DNA from 4 places in the Enterobacter sp. H2G27 genome. Region 3 is predicted to be linked to each of the others. Evidence: predicted binding sites of a transcription regulator. Region 3 holds the regulator's gene; each other region holds the start of a gene.
The links. Region 3 encodes PhoB, which activates phosphate uptake and scavenging genes when phosphate is short. Its sites were predicted from a motif close to CTGTCATAAAACTGNCNNAT; they were not measured.

Region 1 (4,427 bases), 370 kb from region 3:
TCGTGGATTTTCTGCTGCAGCGCTTTCGGCGTCAGCACGACGGTATCTTCTTCCACCACTGAACGCGCCTTGCCGCGGCCTTTCGCTTTGGTTTTGGCAATGTTCTGACCCAACGCCAGAATATCCACCACCCTCTTGTTCAGCCCCTGCGGCGTAATGCCGTGTTCTTCGTTGTAGCGCTGCTGTTTCTCGCGGCGGCGTTCCGTCTCGCCAATCGCTTTCGCCATCGACGGGGTAATTTTGTCACCGTACAAAATCGCTTTACCGTTGACGTTACGCGCGGCGCGGCCAATGGTCTGAATCAGCGAACGCTCGGAACGCAGGAAGCCCTCTTTATCCGCGTCCAGAATCGCCACCAGCGAGACCTCCGGCATATCCAGACCTTCTCGCAGCAGGTTGATCCCTACCAGCACGTCAAACTCGCCCAGACGCAGATCGCGGATGATCTCCATGCGCTCCACGGTATCGATATCCGAGTGAAGATAACGCACCTTCTCGCCGTGCTCTTCGAGATACTCGGTGAGGTCTTCCGCCATACGCTTGGTGAGCGTGGTCACCAGCACGCGCTCGTTAATGGCGGAACGGGCGCGGATCTCAGAGAGCAGGTCGTCCACCTGCGTTGCCACCGGACGCACCTCGATGATCGGGTCCAGCAATCCAGTCGGACGCACCACCTGGTCCACCACCTCATCGCCGGATTTTTCCAGCTCGTAGTTGCCCGGCGTGGCCGAGACGTAGATGGTTTGCGGCGCCAGCGCCTCAAATTCTTCAAACTTCATCGGACGGTTATCCAGCGCTGACGGCAGGCGGAAACCATACTCCACCAGCGTCTCTTTACGCGCCCGGTCGCCGCGGTACATCCCGCCGATCTGCGGGATCGTGACGTGGGATTCGTCGATCACCAGCAAACCGTCGGCCGGAAGGTAATCAAACAGCGTCGGCGGCGGCTCGCCGGGCCCGCGCCCGGAGAGGAAGCGCGAGTAGTTTTCAATGCCGGAGCAGTAGCCCAGCTCGTTCATCATCTCAAGGTCAAACTGGGTACGCTGGCTCAGGCGCTGCTCTTCGAGCAGCTTATTGTTCGCCAGCAGAACCTTACGGCGTTCCGCCAGCTCCACTTTGATCTCTTCCATCGCCTGTACGATACGCTCGCGCGGCGTCACGTAGTGCGTTTTCGGGTAGATGGTGAAGCGCTGGATCACTGACTCAACGTGTCCGGTCAGCGGGTCGAAGAGCGACAGGCGCTCGACCTCCTCGTCAAACAGCTCGACGCGCAGCGCCATATCGTCCGATTCTGCCGGGAAGATGTCGATCACTTCGCCGCGCACGCGGAAGGTGCCGCGCTGGAAGGCCTGATCGTTGCGGGTGTACTGCAGCTCCGCCAGACGACGCAAAATCGCACGCTGGTCGATGATCATCCCCTGCGTCAGGTGCAGCATCATCTTGAGATAGAGATCCGGATCGCCAAGACCGTAGATCGCGGAAACCGAGGCGACGACCACCACATCACGACGCTCAAGAAGCGCCTTAGTGGCCGACAGTCGCATCTGCTCGATGTGTTCGTTCACCGAGGCATCCTTCTCGATGAAGGTGTCAGAGCTCGGCACATAGGCTTCAGGCTGGTAGTAATCGTAGTAGGAGACGAAATACTCCACCGCGTTTTCCGGGAAGAACTCTTTCATTTCGCCGTATAGCTGCGCCGCCAGGGTTTTATTGGGTGCCAGCACCATCGTTGGGCGCTGGAGATCCGCAATCACGTTGGCGATGGTGAACGTTTTACCCGAGCCGGTTACCCCCAGCAGCGTCTGGTGCGCCAGCCCATCTTCCAGCCCCTCTTCCAGACGACGGATCGCCTCAGGCTGATCGCCTGATGGACGGAAAGCAGAATTCAATTTGAACGGTTTACTCATGGGCGACAACCTGATGACGTTATAAGCGGCAGGTGTGTAATTTTACTCCTTGTTGCCAGGAATGCCAGTAAAAAACACTGGATGAAAAACCAGTAGCATGTCAGGATATTTAGCATAGCGCCTGAATGATTAGCGCGATAGCGGCCAAAATTTGGACAGTGGCAACATAAAACACCAGTCAGGTCAGGTTATCCCCAGAACTTTTTCTTTTTTAACATTTGTCAAGCCAGGTAATGATAGTTTTATGGCAACCGGTGACACTTTCATGACGGGAATTGCTTTTATCTAAGCAATTAAAAAATAAACGATATTTTCTAAAGCCGCGTTTCGCGTCAATTTGGGCGAAAGCCGCGTCTTCTCTCGCTTATCGCGTGTTTTCTAACTCTAATGCACATGGTTATCCACAGGAATAGTGGATAACTGCTTCCAGCCCATACAGACTGGCGCTCTGCAAATTCCCGGATTTTCCCACGAGACGGCGACAAAAAATTTTTATAGCTATTTTTTGCTGATTAACAGTTGCGTCATTCATAACCAACCGATGGGATCTTGCTCACATTTTCATCATTTCGGGTTCTGCACCACAACTCATCACCGGCGGCACCGTCAATGTGCAATCCGGTTTTTTATAAACCGCTTTCCGGTGACTTATTCCTAAAAAAGTCGCTTTTTTAATCACTTTCCGCTTTATGGCAGGGGTTTTGCAGAATCAACAGCGAGCCTCACCTACACACATTTTTAAGGAGAGAAAGATGTTGAGTCTGCGTGCTGTGAATCAGTTTTACGGAAGTCAACATACGCTATGGAATGTGGATTTAGATTTTCCGCAAGGGATGTGTACAGGCGTCGTTGGCCTGCCGGGCATGGGTAAAACCACCCTAATGAATTGCATCGCCGGGAAGGTGCCTGTCGAAAGCGGCAGCATCATCTGGTATGAGGCGGGCGCGCCGCCGCGTGATTTGCTAAACCCGCCGCCAGAACAGCGTTCCGGGCCGGAAATTGGCTATGTCTCGCAGGACAGGCGGATCTTCTCCCAGCTAACGATTGAGGAGAACCTGCATATCGCCATGCGCGCGACGGGGAAACCTAACCCGAACGCAAAAAATGACGTTTACGACCTGTTTCCGGCGCTCTATGGGGTGCGACAGACCCGTGCCAACACGCTCTCTCCGGACGACCAGTATCAGCTGGCGCTGGCTAATGCGCTGGTGAACCGTCCACACCTGCTGATCCTCGATGAGCCCCTGCACGGCGCGGGGCACAGCTTCGCCCAGAAGCTGGGACAGCTGCTGGTGCGCTTAAACCGGGAGTTAGGCATGACGGTGCTGTTAGCAGAGCAGCAGATGTCGTTTATCCGCCGGGTGGCTGACCGTTTCTGTATGCTCTATCGCGGGCGTAACGTGGCGCAGGGCCACGTTAACGAACTGGATGACGAGCTTATTGCGCACTGGATGTCGCGGGAAGCAAGACGCTGAGATCGAGATAACGCCCGGTTTCGGCATTTTCCGCGCCGTCAGCAAGCCAGGGGATTTCCCCGAGGCACGGCGCGGGAAGGACGCGCCTGAGCGTCGCCAGATACTCCTGATGGCGTTTACCCGGCGCAACCACGTCGTTGGCTATCCAGCCCGCCAGACGCAGTCCGGCCTGCTGTACGGCCTGCGCGGTCAACATGGCGTGATTGATGCATCCCAGCTTGACGCCGACGACCAGAATGACCGGAAGCTGCTCGGACTTCACCCAGTCGGCAAACGTCTGCGTGTCCGAAAGCGGCGTAAACCAGCCGCCAGCCCCTTCCACCAGCACCCAGTCGGCCTGATTTTCCAGCGTCCGCAATCCGGCGGACAGCACGGCGAAATCAATAGGACGACCTTCAGCAGCGCTGATAATGTGCGGCGAGCTCGGCTCGGCAAAGGTGTACGGATTCACCGCGGAATAGGCGAGTTCAAGGGTGCTGTTACGCTGGAGCGCCAGCGCGTCGGTGTTGCGTAACCCTTCCGCCGTCATCTCGCTGCCGGACGCCACTGGCTTATATCCGGCGGTGTTTTTCCCGAGCATCCGTGCCGCCTGCAGCAGCGCCGAGCTGGCCACCGTTTTACCCACTTCTGTGTCCGTGCCGGTGACAAAATAACGTTCAGTCACGTTCGATAATCCCATGAAAAAGTTGATAGGAGAGCGGGAATTGACCCCGCTGCTGCGGCCAGGCCAGCTCAAGGCGCTGCAGCTGACCGCGGGTGAGCGGTTTTTTCTCGCGTCCGGTATGCAGGTGCGTGGCGCCTATGCCCTTCAGCGAACGCATGGCGCTGAACGCATCGCTAAAATTGAGCGTGATGGTCTGCACTACGCTGCGAGCGCGCCAGCCTGCCAGCGCCTGCGTCACCTGCTCATGCGATAAAAACCGGTTAGCGTGCGGCTGTTCATCGACTGCCTGCCAGGCCTGATTCAGCTCCGGCAGCGAACTTTCCAGCAGGGTGGTAAACGCCACCTTCCCGCCCGGTCGCGCGACGCGATAAAGCTCGCGCA
Region 2 (4,427 bases), 360 kb from region 3:
TCCACGCTGGAGCTGGGCGGTAACGACGTGTTCGTGGTGCTGGATGACGCAGACCTTGAGAAGGCCGTGAAAATTGGCGTTAACGCGCGGCTCAACAACGCCGGGCAGGTCTGCACCGCGGCGAAGCGCTTTATCCTGCATGAAAAGATTGCGGATGCCTTCCTGAGCAAATTCACCGAGGCGTTTAAGCAGGTGAAGATTGGCGATCCGCTGGACGAAAGCACCACGCTGGGGCCGCTGTCGTCGAAAGATGCGCTAGAAACGTTGACCAAACAGGTTAACGAGGCGGTGAAAAACGGCGCGACGCTGCACTATGGCGGCAAACCGGTACAGCGCGACGGGAGCTTTTTCGAACCGACGATCCTGACGAATATCTCCCGCGATAACCCGGCGTATTTCGAAGAGTTCTTCGGCCCGGTAGCGCAGATTTACGTGGTGAAAAACGATGACGAGGCGGTCGCGCTGGCTAACGACTCCCACTACGGCCTGGGCGGGGCGGTATTCAGCCAGAATATCGAGCGCGCGAAGAAAATGGCGTCGCGGATTGAGACCGGGATGGTGTACATCAACTGGCTCACCGATACCGCACCGGAGCTGCCGTTCGGCGGGGTGAAGCGCTCCGGTTACGGACGCGAGCTGTCGGATCTGGGGATTAAAGAATTTGTGAACCAGAAGCTGGTGGTGGTGCGTAAGTAACGTAGTAATAAAAAACCTGCCGAATGGCAGGTTTTTTATTTATCAGGTGGATTAGAAGCTCACGCCGCCGCCGAAGTAAGCGCCGTCTACCAGCGTGTGGTTTGGACGACCGTCTTTGCCATCAACGCTCACGTGACGATAACCCACCTTCAGCGTCACCGGCTTCACTGGCGTCCAGCTTACGCCGCCGTTCGCTTCAACGTAGTTTTTCACGCTGTTGTTCAGGCCGTCTGGAGCAACGTAGCCTTCACCGAATACCCTGATGCTGTCGGTCAGGGCAACGTTCACACCGCCGCCGACCGGGAACGCCACGCCGTTATCGCCTTTCTTCGGGCCAACGTAGAGGGCCTTAGCGCCTGCGTTCAGCATCACCGGGCCGACCTCGAAGTTGTAGCCTGCACCCACGCCACCGGTCGTGGTGCCGTCGTCGGTGTTTTTCAGCCAGCTACCTTCGGTGTACAGACCAGAGGTTGATTTACCCATTTCGACGTTCAGGTTAGTGAAGTTCTTACCCTGCTCAATGCTGCCGCCCATGGCCAGTGCGGAGCCTGATACGGCGGTCAGAGCGGAAAGAAGGAGAACGTTGAGCTTTTTCATGAGTTTTTCCTCTTCATCAAATTAATCTGAGGGCACCTTAACAAGAGCTGTTTATCACTGCAAATGTGATGTTTGTCGCGTTTTTAAGCTGATTTTGTTGGGTTTTTGAATTTTAAATGTTGGTTGAATGTTGAGCCGGCAAGGAGTCAATACGTAATGCATTCGCGTTTAGGGATGGTTCAGGGTTTTGATTAAACGTACGCTGAACGAGCCGGAGAATGTAGTTCGTGTTGAATTAATTGAGTTTCTAATAATTTCCAAAAGTGTTTCAGTTGTCACAGATTAAGACACAGGTTTACATTTCTGGAGGTGGTTATACGTCCCGCAACGCCAGGTCGCTTTCCGCCATGTCATTTTTCTGACACGTTCCTTCTTTACGTTGTTGGCTTCACTTACTGGATGCTAACAATATGAAAAGAAAAATTATTCCTGTGCTTATCGGCTGTGCGCTCTCTTTCTCTGGCCTCGCGGCGCAGCCCACTGCTGAGCGCTATGTCGTCAGCTTCCCTGAAGGCTCCCACGTGAGCTACAGCGGCGCGTTTGCCGATGCGTTTCCGAACGGACTCCCTGTGGGAATCGGCTCCGGCCTGCTGTTTACGGGCAAGCAGGGCGATGCCCTGACCTTTGCGACCGTGACCGATCGCGGTCCCAACGCCGATGCGCCAAAAATGGGTAAAAGCGAAGCCAAAATATTTGTCACGCCGGATTTCGCGCCGCTGCTGATGACCATCCGCGTCCAGAACGGCAAAGCGGAGGCGGTTGATGCCCGCCCGCTGCATGACGATAAAGGCGAGATTAACGGTCTGCCGCTGCAAAGCGGCGTGATTGGTTCCACCAATGAAGTGGCGTTCAGCGATACCTTAAAGACGCTCAAGGGTGACAACCGTGGCCTGGACACAGAAGGCATCACCCCGGACGGAAAAGGCGGCTACTGGCTGTGCGACGAATATGGTCCGTTCCTGATTAACGTCGACAGCAAAGGGAAGATCTTGGCGATCCACGGGCCGCAGGCGGCGGAAGGGGAAAAATCCATCGCGGGCGGTCTGCCAAACATCATCAAATGGCGCCAGCCGAACCGGGGCTTCGAAGGCCTGACCCGGATGCCGGACGGACGCATTATCGCCGCCGTGCAGAGCACGCTGGACATCGACGGTAAGAGCAAAAAGCAGGCGCTGTTTACGCGTCTGGTGAGCTTCGATCCGGCAACCGGCAAAACCGCAATGTACGGTTACCCCATCGACAGCGCGGCCTACGACAAAAACAGCGATGCCAAAATCGGCGATATCGTGGCGCTTGATGACCAGCACATCCTGCTGATTGAGCAGGGAAGCGATAAAAACGACGGAATGCGTAACCTGATTTACAAGGTGGATCTCAGCAAGGCGAGCGACCTTTCCGCCTTCGACAAGCCGGGCGAGTACCCTGAGTTTGATGATGAGAAAACCCTGGCGCAGCGCGGCATTACCCTTGCGGCAAAAACGCAGGTCGTCGATCTGCGTGCGTTGGGCTGGCAGCAGGAGAAGGCCGAAGGGCTGGCGCTGATCGACAGCAAAACGCTTGCGGTGGCGAACGATAACGACTTTGGCGTAAAGGTAGCGATGCAAAATCCGGTCGAGGGCAAGAAGCTCAAGGATTATCGGGTGAACGCAGAAGGCAAGCTGACGCTGGATGATAAACCAGTTGAAACCACGCTCAGCGTGAAGCCGCTGAAGAAGCCGGAGTCCGACAGCGAGCTGTGGATTGTGACGCTTCCGGAGGCGGTGAAATAATACCAGGGCTTACCCCTCACCCTAGCCCTCTCCCCATAGGGGAGAGGGGATGTTCGATGCGGTTATTTCTTCAGACCCGCAAACGCCGCCCGAATTTCTTCCTCCGGCAGTTGGATGCCAATAAACACCATCACGCTGTGCGGCGCTTCATCGCCCCACGGTCGGTCCCAGTCGGCGCTGTACAGGCGCTGCACGCCCTGGAACAGCAGGCGGTTGGGTTCGCCGTCAATCCACAGCATTCCTTTGTAGCGCAGCAGCCTGTCGGCAAACGACAGCAGCAGGTTCTCCATCACGCGGGAGACCTCGCTGATATCCACCGGATAATCCAGCTCCACCACAATCGACGCCACGTCGTTTTGCTTATCTCCCATAAAGTGGAAGCGCGGTTTCGCGGTGACGTTCTCCTCCAGCATAAAGCCGTTGGTGTTGAACAGCTGGGACAGGTCGATATCGCCGTGCGTCACCGTGTAAATCGGCGCGCGGGAGTTAATGCGGGTCAGGCGCTCGCGAAGCTTTTCGCTTTCGCCCGCCACGTCGGTTTTGGTCAGCAGGATGCGGTCGGCGTAGCCCACCTGAGACTGGGCGATGGTGAACTGGTTCATCTGTTCGTCGGCGTGGACCGCATCAACCAGGGCAATCACGCCGTCCAGCAGATAGCGCTGACAAAGGATCTCATGGGAGAAAAAGGTCTGAATAATCGGGCCGGGATCGGCCATGCCGGTGCACTCGATCACCAGGCGGTCAAAGTCGATTTCCCCGCGATCGCGGCTGTCGAGCAGGTCCAGCAGGGCATCTTCTAATTCGTTAGAGCGGGTGCAGCAGATGCAGCCGTTGGTCAGGGTTTTGATCTGCGTGGCGCGATCGCCAATCAGCTGGTCGTCTACGGAGACTTCGCCAAATTCGTTTTCGATGACGGCGATTTTGAAGCCGTGCTGCTCGTTCAAAATGTGGCGCAGCAGGGTGGTTTTACCGGCGCCGAGGAAACCGGTCAGCAGGGTAACGGCAATCGGGGTCATGGTCTCTCCTTTAGCAGCAGCGGACGCCGCCTTCTCCACTTCCGCCGTAGCGCGCTTCCTGACGCTCGCGGAAGAATTCGGTGTAGGTCATGTACGGCTTATCCGGATGGTTGGTCTTCATATGCTCAACGTAGTTGTCATAGTCCGGAATGCCAATCAGCATTTTCGCCGCCTGACCGAGGTATTTTTTTGCTTCGCCTAAGTTACCAAACATAACGGGTCCTGATAAGAAAAAGCCCGGTGGCGCGCAGCGATCCGGGCCTGGAGTGACATGCTGGATTAATGGTGTGAAGAGGTCTTCACGCCGCCTTCAGGCACCGGCACGTACGGGGTTTCTTTGTCCGTACGG
Region 3 (4,427 bases):
CAGAGCAAGCTGGAGTTTTGCCAGCTCAGGTGCTGCGTCCGCCATCGCCTGTTGCGCATGCTGCTGGAGCGCGTTGACGCGCTGTTGCTCTCTTACGAGCTCTTCATGGCGCGTAAGCCACTGAAAATCTTTCTGTTGGCTTTGCTGCTGTTCCAGCAGGATTTTCTCTTCGTCAGTAAGTGCCTGCAAACTTTGCTGTAACTGCTGCTGTTGCTCTTCACTCAACAGCACGACGCCCGCCGCCTGCGCCTCGCATTTTTCAAGCACGCTGCGGGCGGCTTTGTGTTTTTCAAACACCATGGCGGAAATCTGGCCGTAGATCTCGGTGCCGGTCAGCTCTTCCAGCAGCTCGGCGCGATCGCTCGGCTTGGCATTAAGGAAGGCGGCAAACTGCCCCTGTGAGAGCAGCATCGAGCGGGTAAAGCGGCCATAGTCCAGCCCGGTGAGCGCGGCGGTTTGCTCCAGTTTATCCGTCACTTTGTCGGCCAGGATTTTGCCATCTTCGCAGCGCGCCAGCTCAACGCGCGGTGCCTGCAGGTTGCCGTCCGGCTGGTTGCGCGCCCGGTTCTGGCTCCAGAAGGCGCGGTAGGCGATGCCTTTTACCTCGAACTCCACTTCCGCCAGGCACTCGGCGGTGTCGCGCGTCATCAGATCGTTTTGCGCCTGGGAGACCTTATTCAGGCGCGGCGTTTCGTGATAAAGCGCCAGACAGATGGCGTCGAGCAGGGTAGTTTTACCTGCCCCGGTCGCGCCGGTGATGGCAAACAGCCCGTTGCTGGCAAACGGCTCAGCGGTAAAGTCAATTTTCCACTCGCCCTTGAGGGAGTTGATATTTTTCAGGCGCAGGCTCAGAATTTTCACGCGTTTTCTTCCTCATCATTGAGCGCATGCAGGGTATGGCTGAACAGTTCGCTGAGCCTTGCGCGCTTCGTGTCGTCGATTTCCTCCTGCGAGAGCCTGCGTTCAAACACCTCTTCAACCCGAAGCTCACTGAGCGTTTCGCGTTGAGCGCTTAACAGTATTTTCTCGCGCTGCTCGCGGCTGCGGCGCACCAGTAACACCTCTACCGGCAAGTCTTCGGTCAGCGCCTGGATTTTTCGCTGCATATCGTGCAGGTAGTCGTCGGTGGTGATTTCGATATCCAGCCAGATGGGGGGATCTTGCTCGACGCCGCGCCACTGCTCCAGCTGGGCGGTAATGGCGTCGAGATCGCCCTTTAGCACCGCCAGCGGCTGGGTGACGGGCACCTCCAGCGTGTCGACGGCGCTGAGTTTTCCGTCAGAGAAGGTCACCAGATGCACGGATTTGGCTTTGCCCGTTTCGTCAAAGCTGAGCGAAAGGGGGGAGCCGCAGTAGCGGATGTGCTCGCAGCCACCGACGATCTGCGCCCGGTGAATGTGGCCGAGCGCGATGTAGTCGGCTGGCGGGAAGTTTTGCGCCGGAAAGGCATCCAGCGTGCCGATATAGATGTCGCGCACGGCGTCACTTTTACTGGCCCCGACCGTGGTGAGATGCCCGGTTGCAATCACCGGTATCGGCTGGTCACCGCGCAATGCACAAGCTTCGGCGTGCTGCTGGTGGTAATAGTCGGTGATGGCCTGCAATAAATGCTGCTGCTTTTCCGCGCCCGACAGCCCCGCCTGGCTTTGCACGATGTCCCGTGGACGTAAAAAGGGAATCGGACACAGCACCGCCCCCGGCGACCCGTCGCGTTTTTTCAGGATCTGCGGGGCGTGCCCGGCGCTGGCGACGACGGTGGTATTGAGAAACGCCAGGATGTCGCGGGATTCATTCAGCGTTGCGACGGAATCGTGGTTGCCGGCGACAATCACCAGATGACACCCTGTTTGTTGCAAATTCACCACGAAGCGGTTGTACAGCTCGCGCGCATAGCTCGGCGGCGAGCCGGTATCAAAGATGTCACCCGCCACGATAATCGCATCCACCTCGTGCGTCCGGGCCGTTTCCAGCAGCCAGCCCAGGAACGCTTCATGTTCAGCCGCACGGCTTTTGCTGTAAAAATTTTGACCCAGATGCCAGTCCGAGGTGTGAAGTATGCGCATAGCTGATCCGTGGCAAAAAAGAGAAAGCAGGATTATAAACGTTCAGAGAAGGGAAAATAACCGCTGTAATAAAACAACGGTTTGCCCGTTAACGTGGTACTGTTTTTCATAAATCTGTCATAAATCTGACGCATAATGGCGCCGAATTACAAACTTGTAACGTAAATAAGATAAGACAGGGCAAAGTATGGCGAGACGTATTCTGGTCGTAGAAGATGAAGCTCCAATTCGTGAAATGGTGTGCTTCGTGCTCGAGCAAAACGGCTTCCAGCCGGTTGAAGCGGAAGATTATGACAGCGCAGTGAACCAGCTGAATGAACCCTGGCCCGATCTGATTCTGCTGGACTGGATGTTGCCCGGCGGCTCCGGACTGCAGTTTATCAAACACCTGAAGCGTGAAGCGCTGACCCGCGATATCCCGGTTGTGATGCTCACGGCGCGCGGAGAAGAAGAGGATCGCGTGCGCGGTCTGGAGACCGGTGCGGACGATTACATTACTAAACCGTTCTCCCCAAAAGAGCTGGTGGCTCGCATTAAAGCCGTGATGCGCCGTATTTCGCCGATGGCGGTGGAAGAGGTGATCGAAATGCAGGGGCTGAGCCTTGATCCTACTTCTCACCGTGTGATGACCGGTGAAAATCCCCTCGACATGGGGCCAACCGAATTTAAACTCCTGCACTTCTTTATGACCCACCCGGAGCGCGTTTACAGCCGCGAGCAGTTGCTGAATAACGTCTGGGGAACTAACGTGTATGTCGAAGACCGGACGGTTGACGTACATATCCGCCGACTGCGAAAAGCGCTGGAACTGAGCGGCCACGATCGCATGGTGCAGACGGTCCGCGGCACGGGTTATCGTTTTTCTACCCGTTTCTGAACAATGACAGGAGTGTGACGCGTGCTGGAACGTCTGTCATGGAAAAGGCTCGTCTTTGAACTGATCTTATGCTGTATTCCGGCCTTCATTCTGGGGGCCTTTCTTGGACACCTGCCGTGGTTTCTGCTGGCGTCGGTCACCGGGCTGCTCATCTGGCATTTCTGGAACCTGCTGCGCCTCTCCTGGTGGCTGTGGGTTGACCGAAGCATGACGCCGCCGCCGGGAAGCGGCAGCTGGGAGCCGTTGCTTTACGGTCTGCATCAGATGCAGATGCGTAATAAAAAGCGTCGCCGCGAGCTGGGAAGCCTGATTAAGCGTTTTCGCAGCGGTGCAGAGTCGCTGCCGGATGCCGTGATCCTGACCACCGAAGAAGGGACGATCTTCTGGTGTAACGGCCTGGCGCAGCAGCTGCTGGGCCTGCGCTGGCCGGATGACAATGGCCAGAATATCCTCAACCTTCTGCGTTATCCCGAGTTCACGCTGTATCTGAAAAAGCGTGATTTCACCCGTCCGCACAATCTTAAGCTCAATAATGGCCGCCATCTGGAAATACGCGTGATGCCCTACAGCGATAAGCAGTGGCTGATGGTGGCGCGCGATGTTACCCAGATGCACCAGCTGGAAGGGGCGCGTCGCAACTTCTTCGCCAACGTCAGTCACGAACTGCGTACCCCGCTGACCGTGCTTCAGGGCTACCTGGAGATGATGCAGGAGCAAACGCTTGAAGGTGCGCCGCGTGAAAAAGCGCTGCACACCATGCGCGAGCAAACGCACCGGATGGAAGGCCTGGTGAAGCAGCTGCTGACGCTCTCTAAGATTGAAGCGGCGCCAACGCTCGCGCTGAATGACACCATTGATGTCCCGATGATGCTGCGGGTCGTGGAGCGTGAAGCGCAGACGTTAAGCCACAAAAAGCATCACCTGACCTTTGACGTCGACAACACGCTGAAGGTGCTGGGCAGCGAAGATGAGCTGCGCAGCGCCATTTCCAACCTGGTATATAACGCGGTGAATCATACGCCGGAGGGGACGGATATCGTGGTGCGCTGGCACCATACCCCAACGGGGGCCGAGTTTAGCGTGGAGGACAACGGGCCGGGGATTGCGCCGGAGCATATTCCGCGTCTGACCGAGCGCTTTTACCGTGTGGATAAAGCGCGATCGCGCCAGACGGGCGGAAGCGGCCTGGGGCTGGCAATTGTGAAACACGCGGTCAATCACCATGAAAGCCGTCTCGATATTCAGAGTACGCTGGGTAAAGGAACCCGCTTCAGTTTCGTTATTCCGGAACGATTAATTGCCAAAAAGATCGCCTGACGGCAGGCGTGTCATTTTACCTTTCCACGGGGCAGCCATCGCTGGCCCGTTTGCTTTGCAGTCAAGCGAAACGCGGATGAATTTTATACGGCTGGCTGTTTTTTGTTCGCATGATTAGCCATGGGTTTTTCTTATAAACAGCGTATTGTGCTGGTGCGTATTTTCATGCT
Region 4 (4,427 bases), 1.7 Mb from region 3:
GTGATGCCGTCCTTCCATCACCCAGCCGCACCACAAGGAACGATTGCGGTTCCATGGCGTGCGCATGCTCCAGTGCTGTGCCGGTACGGCGGTCAGCGTCATCCCCTGCCAGGTGAAACTCTGCCACCAGTCAAGCTCAACTACGCGTTTTGCTCCCCGACGACGAAACCAGTCGGCCAGACCCAGGGGAACAAAAACACTAACGTCGGGAAAGCGCTTGAGAATTCGGCGAATGGTCGCGTCATCAAGATGATCGTAATGATTATGGGAGATGACGACCGCATCAAGCTGATGAAGTTGCTCGACAGACAGTACGGGAGGCGTTTTGCGCTGTGGTCCCAGGAAAGGGAGCGGAGAAGCGCGCCGTGAAAATACCGGATCGGTAAGGATAATATTACCGTCCAGCTGCAGCAACACGCTCGCGTGTCCGAGCCACCATACCCCATCTCCATGAGGTTGCGTGAGCTCTACAGGTTGCCACCAATGTTGGATAAAATCTTCATAACCCAGCGCAGGTGGTTTCGGTAAACCGGCCTCTTTACGCGCTTTACGCCAACGGTCAATGTCGCCGGGTTGATGTCCGACAGGGAGGGTATTACGAAAACCGTTCGGGGTATGATGTTTCAGGGAGGGGTCATACCAGGGGTTTTTCCAGACCACAGCCACCTCCCAGGACAAAAAGATTAACGCTCAGCCACCAGGCGGATAAAGTCATCTTCGTCTTTGTTTTCTTCGACGACCGCGTCTTTCGGCGCGTCTTTCTCTTCCGGTTCGTTAGCCTCACACAAACGACGGAGCAGCGCATTCTGACGTTTTTGCTGATCGAGCAGCGCTTCCAGCAGTTCGATCTGCTCGTTAGTCCGGGAGCTGGCTCGGTTCACGAAAAACCAAATGACCAGACCCACGAGCAGAACAACCAAAGAAATCATCAGGGATGCTATATTCAGCAGCCCTGAATTCAGTAACTCACCCATTTCACCACCTCAATAAAAACGTCTATTTTACCACTGGCGCGAAGGAAGGAAATCACGTTGAGAAAAAATGTCTCTTACCACGGAATAAACTTGTTGATTGCGCAAACGCCGCTAAAAAACTGTACATCCTGATCGCACATCACATTGATCGTCTGCGTCCATAACACCACGCACGCTATCAGCACGATAACCAGAATCACCCAGCGTATTTTTTTCACTCCACACTCCGTCTTAAAACCTGATGTAGCGAGGTTATCACGCTTATCTTAAACAAGGACTAACTGTGCCTCTATCACGCTTTTTTTCAGAATCATTCACTTGTTTCATCACGTAAACACATTACGCTAGCATTACGATAACAACGATAAAAGAGGTAATGATGCGCTTTATTGTTCGAACAATTATTGTACTCGCCCTTGTCTGGATTGGCCTTCTGTTATCGGGCTATGGCGTGCTCGTGGGGAGCACCGAAAACGCAGCCGGGCTAGGCATTCAGTGTAAATATTTAACAGCACAAGGAATGAGCACAGCCCAGTATCTGCATACTGACAGCGGGATCGTTGGCTTAACCCACTGCCCTGTACTGCGTAAAACATCCGTCGTGATTGATAATGGCTAATCAGTCTGATTATGACGCAAAAAAACGCCGCATCAGATGCGGCGTTTTTTACGAAGAGGGATTAAAACGGGTATTCGTGATATCCCATCTGTGCAGAAATTTTACGTGCGGCAGTGTGCAGAATAGCCACATACTCATGCAAACGCTCTTCAGAGAAGCGTAAGGTTGGGAAGGAGATACTTAAGCCCGCAATCACCACGCCAAAGCGGTCAAACACCGGAACGCCTATGCAGCGCAGCCCCTCTTCCTGCTCTTCATTATCTTCGCCATACCCCTGCTGGCGTACGTGATCCAGCACCGTTAACAGTGCGTCTGTGCTGGTAATGGTTCGTGAGGTACTTTGCTTGTATTCAACGCCTTCGAGGATCTGCTTCACTTCCTCACGATCGCGCCACGCCAGCAGAACCTTACCAATTGCGGTACTGTAGAGCGGGTTGCGACGACCAATGCGCGAATACATGCGCAGATTGTACATGGAGTCGATTTTATGGATGTAAACAATACTGTCTTCATCCAGCGCACCGAGATGGATGGTCTCTTTAGTCAGACGAGAGATTTCGCGCATCTGAATATCAGCGCTGCGGATCAGGTCAACATTTTGTAGCGCGCGGGCACCCAGTTCAAACAGCTTCAGCGTCAGAGAATATTTTTCAGATTCGCCTTCCTGGGCGACATAGCCCAGCGACTTCATGGTTTGCAAAAAGCGATATACGGTGCTTTTAGACATCATCACGCGCTGCGACAACTCTGTAATACCTATTTCACGCTCTTCTCCCAGCGCCTGTAAGATGCCAAACACCTTCAGCACGGAAGAAACAGAATCTGGCTGTTTATCCAAATCCGCAATAGCCATTTACCACCTCATAGAGAGTGTTTTATAAAAATCAGAACCGGTTTTTATTATAAGTTCCCGTCATGTCACCTGCAATCAATCCGCGTTTACTTCGTTACAAATCTGCGACATATCGCGGCTGTAACAATGCTAAAATAGTTATCCTGAGAATAATTTCACGCTGAGCTTTTTTAATCTTAATGGAAAAGACCCTTTCCGATGGCCTGCCTTTACCCCAGCGGTATGGCGCGATAGCCACCATCATTATCGGTATCTCAATGGCCGTCCTTGACGGCGCAATCGCGAACGTTGCCTTGCCAACCATCGCCAGCGACCTGCACGCCTCTCCCGCCAGTTCGATATGGATAGTTAATGCCTACCAGATTGCGATCGTGGTTTCCCTGCTCTCGTTCTCTTTCCTGGGCGATATGTTCGGTTACCGTCGGGTGTATCAGTGCGGTCTGGTGGTTTTCACCTTTACGTCGTTGTTATGCGCCCTTTCAGATTCACTGCATACCCTGACGCTTGCCCGCATAGCGCAGGGTTTTGGCGGCGCGGCGCTCATGAGCGTAAACACGGCGTTGATCCGCTTAATTTATCCGCAACGCCATCTGGGGCGCGGTATGGGGATAAACTCTTTTATTGTCGCCGTCTCTTCCGCCGCCGGACCAACCATTGCGGCGGCGATCCTTTCCGTTGCGTCATGGCAATGGCTGTTCGCCATTAACGTGCCGCTGGGTATTGTCGCCATCTTCTTTGCCCTGCGCTTTCTACCCGCTAACGGTCCCAAAAGCACCATGCCGCGCTTCGACGTGGCGAGTGCGGTGATGAATGCCCTGACCTTTGGCCTGCTGATTACGGCGCTGAGCGGCTTTGCGCAGGGACAGTCCCTGATGCTTACCGGTGTGGAGCTTATCGCCCTGCTGGCGATCGGCTTCTTCTTTGTTCGCCGCCAGCTCACTCTCCCTGTGCCTTTACTGCCCGTTGACCTGCTGCGTATCCCCCTCTTTTCCCTCTCCATTTGCACGTCCGTCTGCTCCTTCTGCGCCCAGATGCTGGCCCTGGTTTCTCTGCCCTTCTTTTTGCAGAGCGTGGTAGGCCGTTCAGAAGTGGAGACCGGCCTGCTGTTAACCCCCTGGCCGCTGGCGACAATGGTGATGGCGCCGCTGGCAGGTTACCTCATTGAACGCGTCCATGCCGGTTTATTGGGCGCTTTGGGGCTGGCGGTGTTGGCGACAGGCCTTTTCGCGCTGGCTCTGCTGCCGTCATCGCCAACCGATCTGGACATCATCTGGCGCATGATCCTGTGCGGCGCAGGGTTTGGCCTGTTCCAGTCCCCTAACAATCACACCATCATCACCTCCGCGCCGCGCCATCGCAGTGGAGGTGCCAGCGGCATGCTGGGGACCGCTCGACTTCTGGGGCAAAGCAGCGGTGCGGCGCTGGTCGCCCTGATGTTTAACCTCGCAGGCCAAAACGGCAACCATGTTGCACTCCTCACCGCCGGTGTACTTGCCACCCTCGCAGCTATCGTCAGCGGCCTGCGGGTGACCCAGCCCAGGGTTCAGGCATAAAAAAAGCCGGGCGGAGTGCTCTCCTGCCCGGCTTAGTAGGGTTCTTTGCCTTACTTAAGGTATTCCCCACTGCGCAGCGCTTCAATACGTTTATCCAGCGGCGGGTGAGACATAAACAGCTCGCTCAGCGATTTGGACTTACCGTTAATGCAGAAGGCCATCATGCTGTTCGCTTCCTGCGGCTCATAGCTGGTTTTCAGGCGCTGCAGCGCGGCAATCATCTTCTCACGACCAACCAGCTTCGCCGAGCCGGCATCCGCGTGGAATTCACGGTGGCGGGAGAACCACATGGTGATGATGCTGGCCAGAATACCGAATACCAGCTCCAGAACCATCGAAACGGCGAAGTAGATCAGCGGGTTGCCGTTGCTCTCTTCACCTTCGTCACGGTTTCCGCCCATAAAGCCTGCCGCGATCTGCGCCAGAAT

Region 1: a site for PhoB is predicted at 2,139-2,158, ahead of uvrB (excinuclease ABC subunit UvrB). Genes of this name have one in related genera too.
Region 2: a site for PhoB is predicted at 1,639-1,658, ahead of ACW9E7_RS01655 (esterase-like activity of phytase family protein). Genes of this name have one in related genera too.
Region 4: a site for PhoB is predicted at 2,538-2,557, ahead of kdgR (DNA-binding transcriptional regulator KdgR). Genes of this name have one in related genera too.

Annotation. Positions count from the first base shown of each region.
Region 1 covers NZ_JBSVSI010000001.1:1,091,382-1,095,808, reverse strand. Annotated here, with positions in the region: gene uvrB (excinuclease ABC subunit UvrB) at 1-1,907, opposite strand, end outside; gene ACW9E7_RS05145 (ABC transporter ATP-binding protein) at 2,660-3,382, shown strand; gene bioD (dethiobiotin synthase) at 3,345-4,046, opposite strand; gene bioC (malonyl-ACP O-methyltransferase BioC) at 4,039-4,427, opposite strand, start outside.
Region 2 covers NZ_JBSVSI010000001.1:356,897-361,323, forward strand. Annotated here, with positions in the region: gene ACW9E7_RS01645 (NAD-dependent succinate-semialdehyde dehydrogenase) at 1-696, shown strand, start outside; gene ACW9E7_RS01650 (YfaZ family outer membrane protein) at 748-1,293, opposite strand; gene ACW9E7_RS01655 (esterase-like activity of phytase family protein) at 1,704-3,062, shown strand; gene yjiA (GTPase) at 3,125-4,078, opposite strand; gene ACW9E7_RS01665 (YbdD/YjiX family protein) at 4,089-4,292, opposite strand; gene ACW9E7_RS01670 (carbon starvation CstA family protein) at 4,358-4,427, opposite strand, start outside.
Region 3 covers NZ_JBSVSI010000001.1:720,291-724,717, forward strand. Annotated here, with positions in the region: gene sbcC (exonuclease subunit SbcC) at 1-861, opposite strand, end outside; gene sbcD (exonuclease subunit SbcD) at 858-2,063, opposite strand; gene phoB (phosphate response regulator transcription factor PhoB) at 2,251-2,940, shown strand; gene phoR (phosphate regulon sensor histidine kinase PhoR) at 2,962-4,257, shown strand.
Region 4 covers NZ_JBSVSI010000001.1:2,455,412-2,459,838, forward strand. Annotated here, with positions in the region: gene ACW9E7_RS11645 (MBL fold metallo-hydrolase) at 1-660, opposite strand, end outside; gene ACW9E7_RS11650 (YebO family protein) at 684-974, opposite strand; gene mgrB (PhoP/PhoQ regulator MgrB) at 1,049-1,192, opposite strand; gene ACW9E7_RS11660 (YobH family protein) at 1,354-1,593, shown strand; gene kdgR (DNA-binding transcriptional regulator KdgR) at 1,655-2,446, opposite strand; gene ACW9E7_RS11670 (MFS transporter) at 2,626-3,999, shown strand; gene htpX (protease HtpX) at 4,050-4,427, opposite strand, start outside.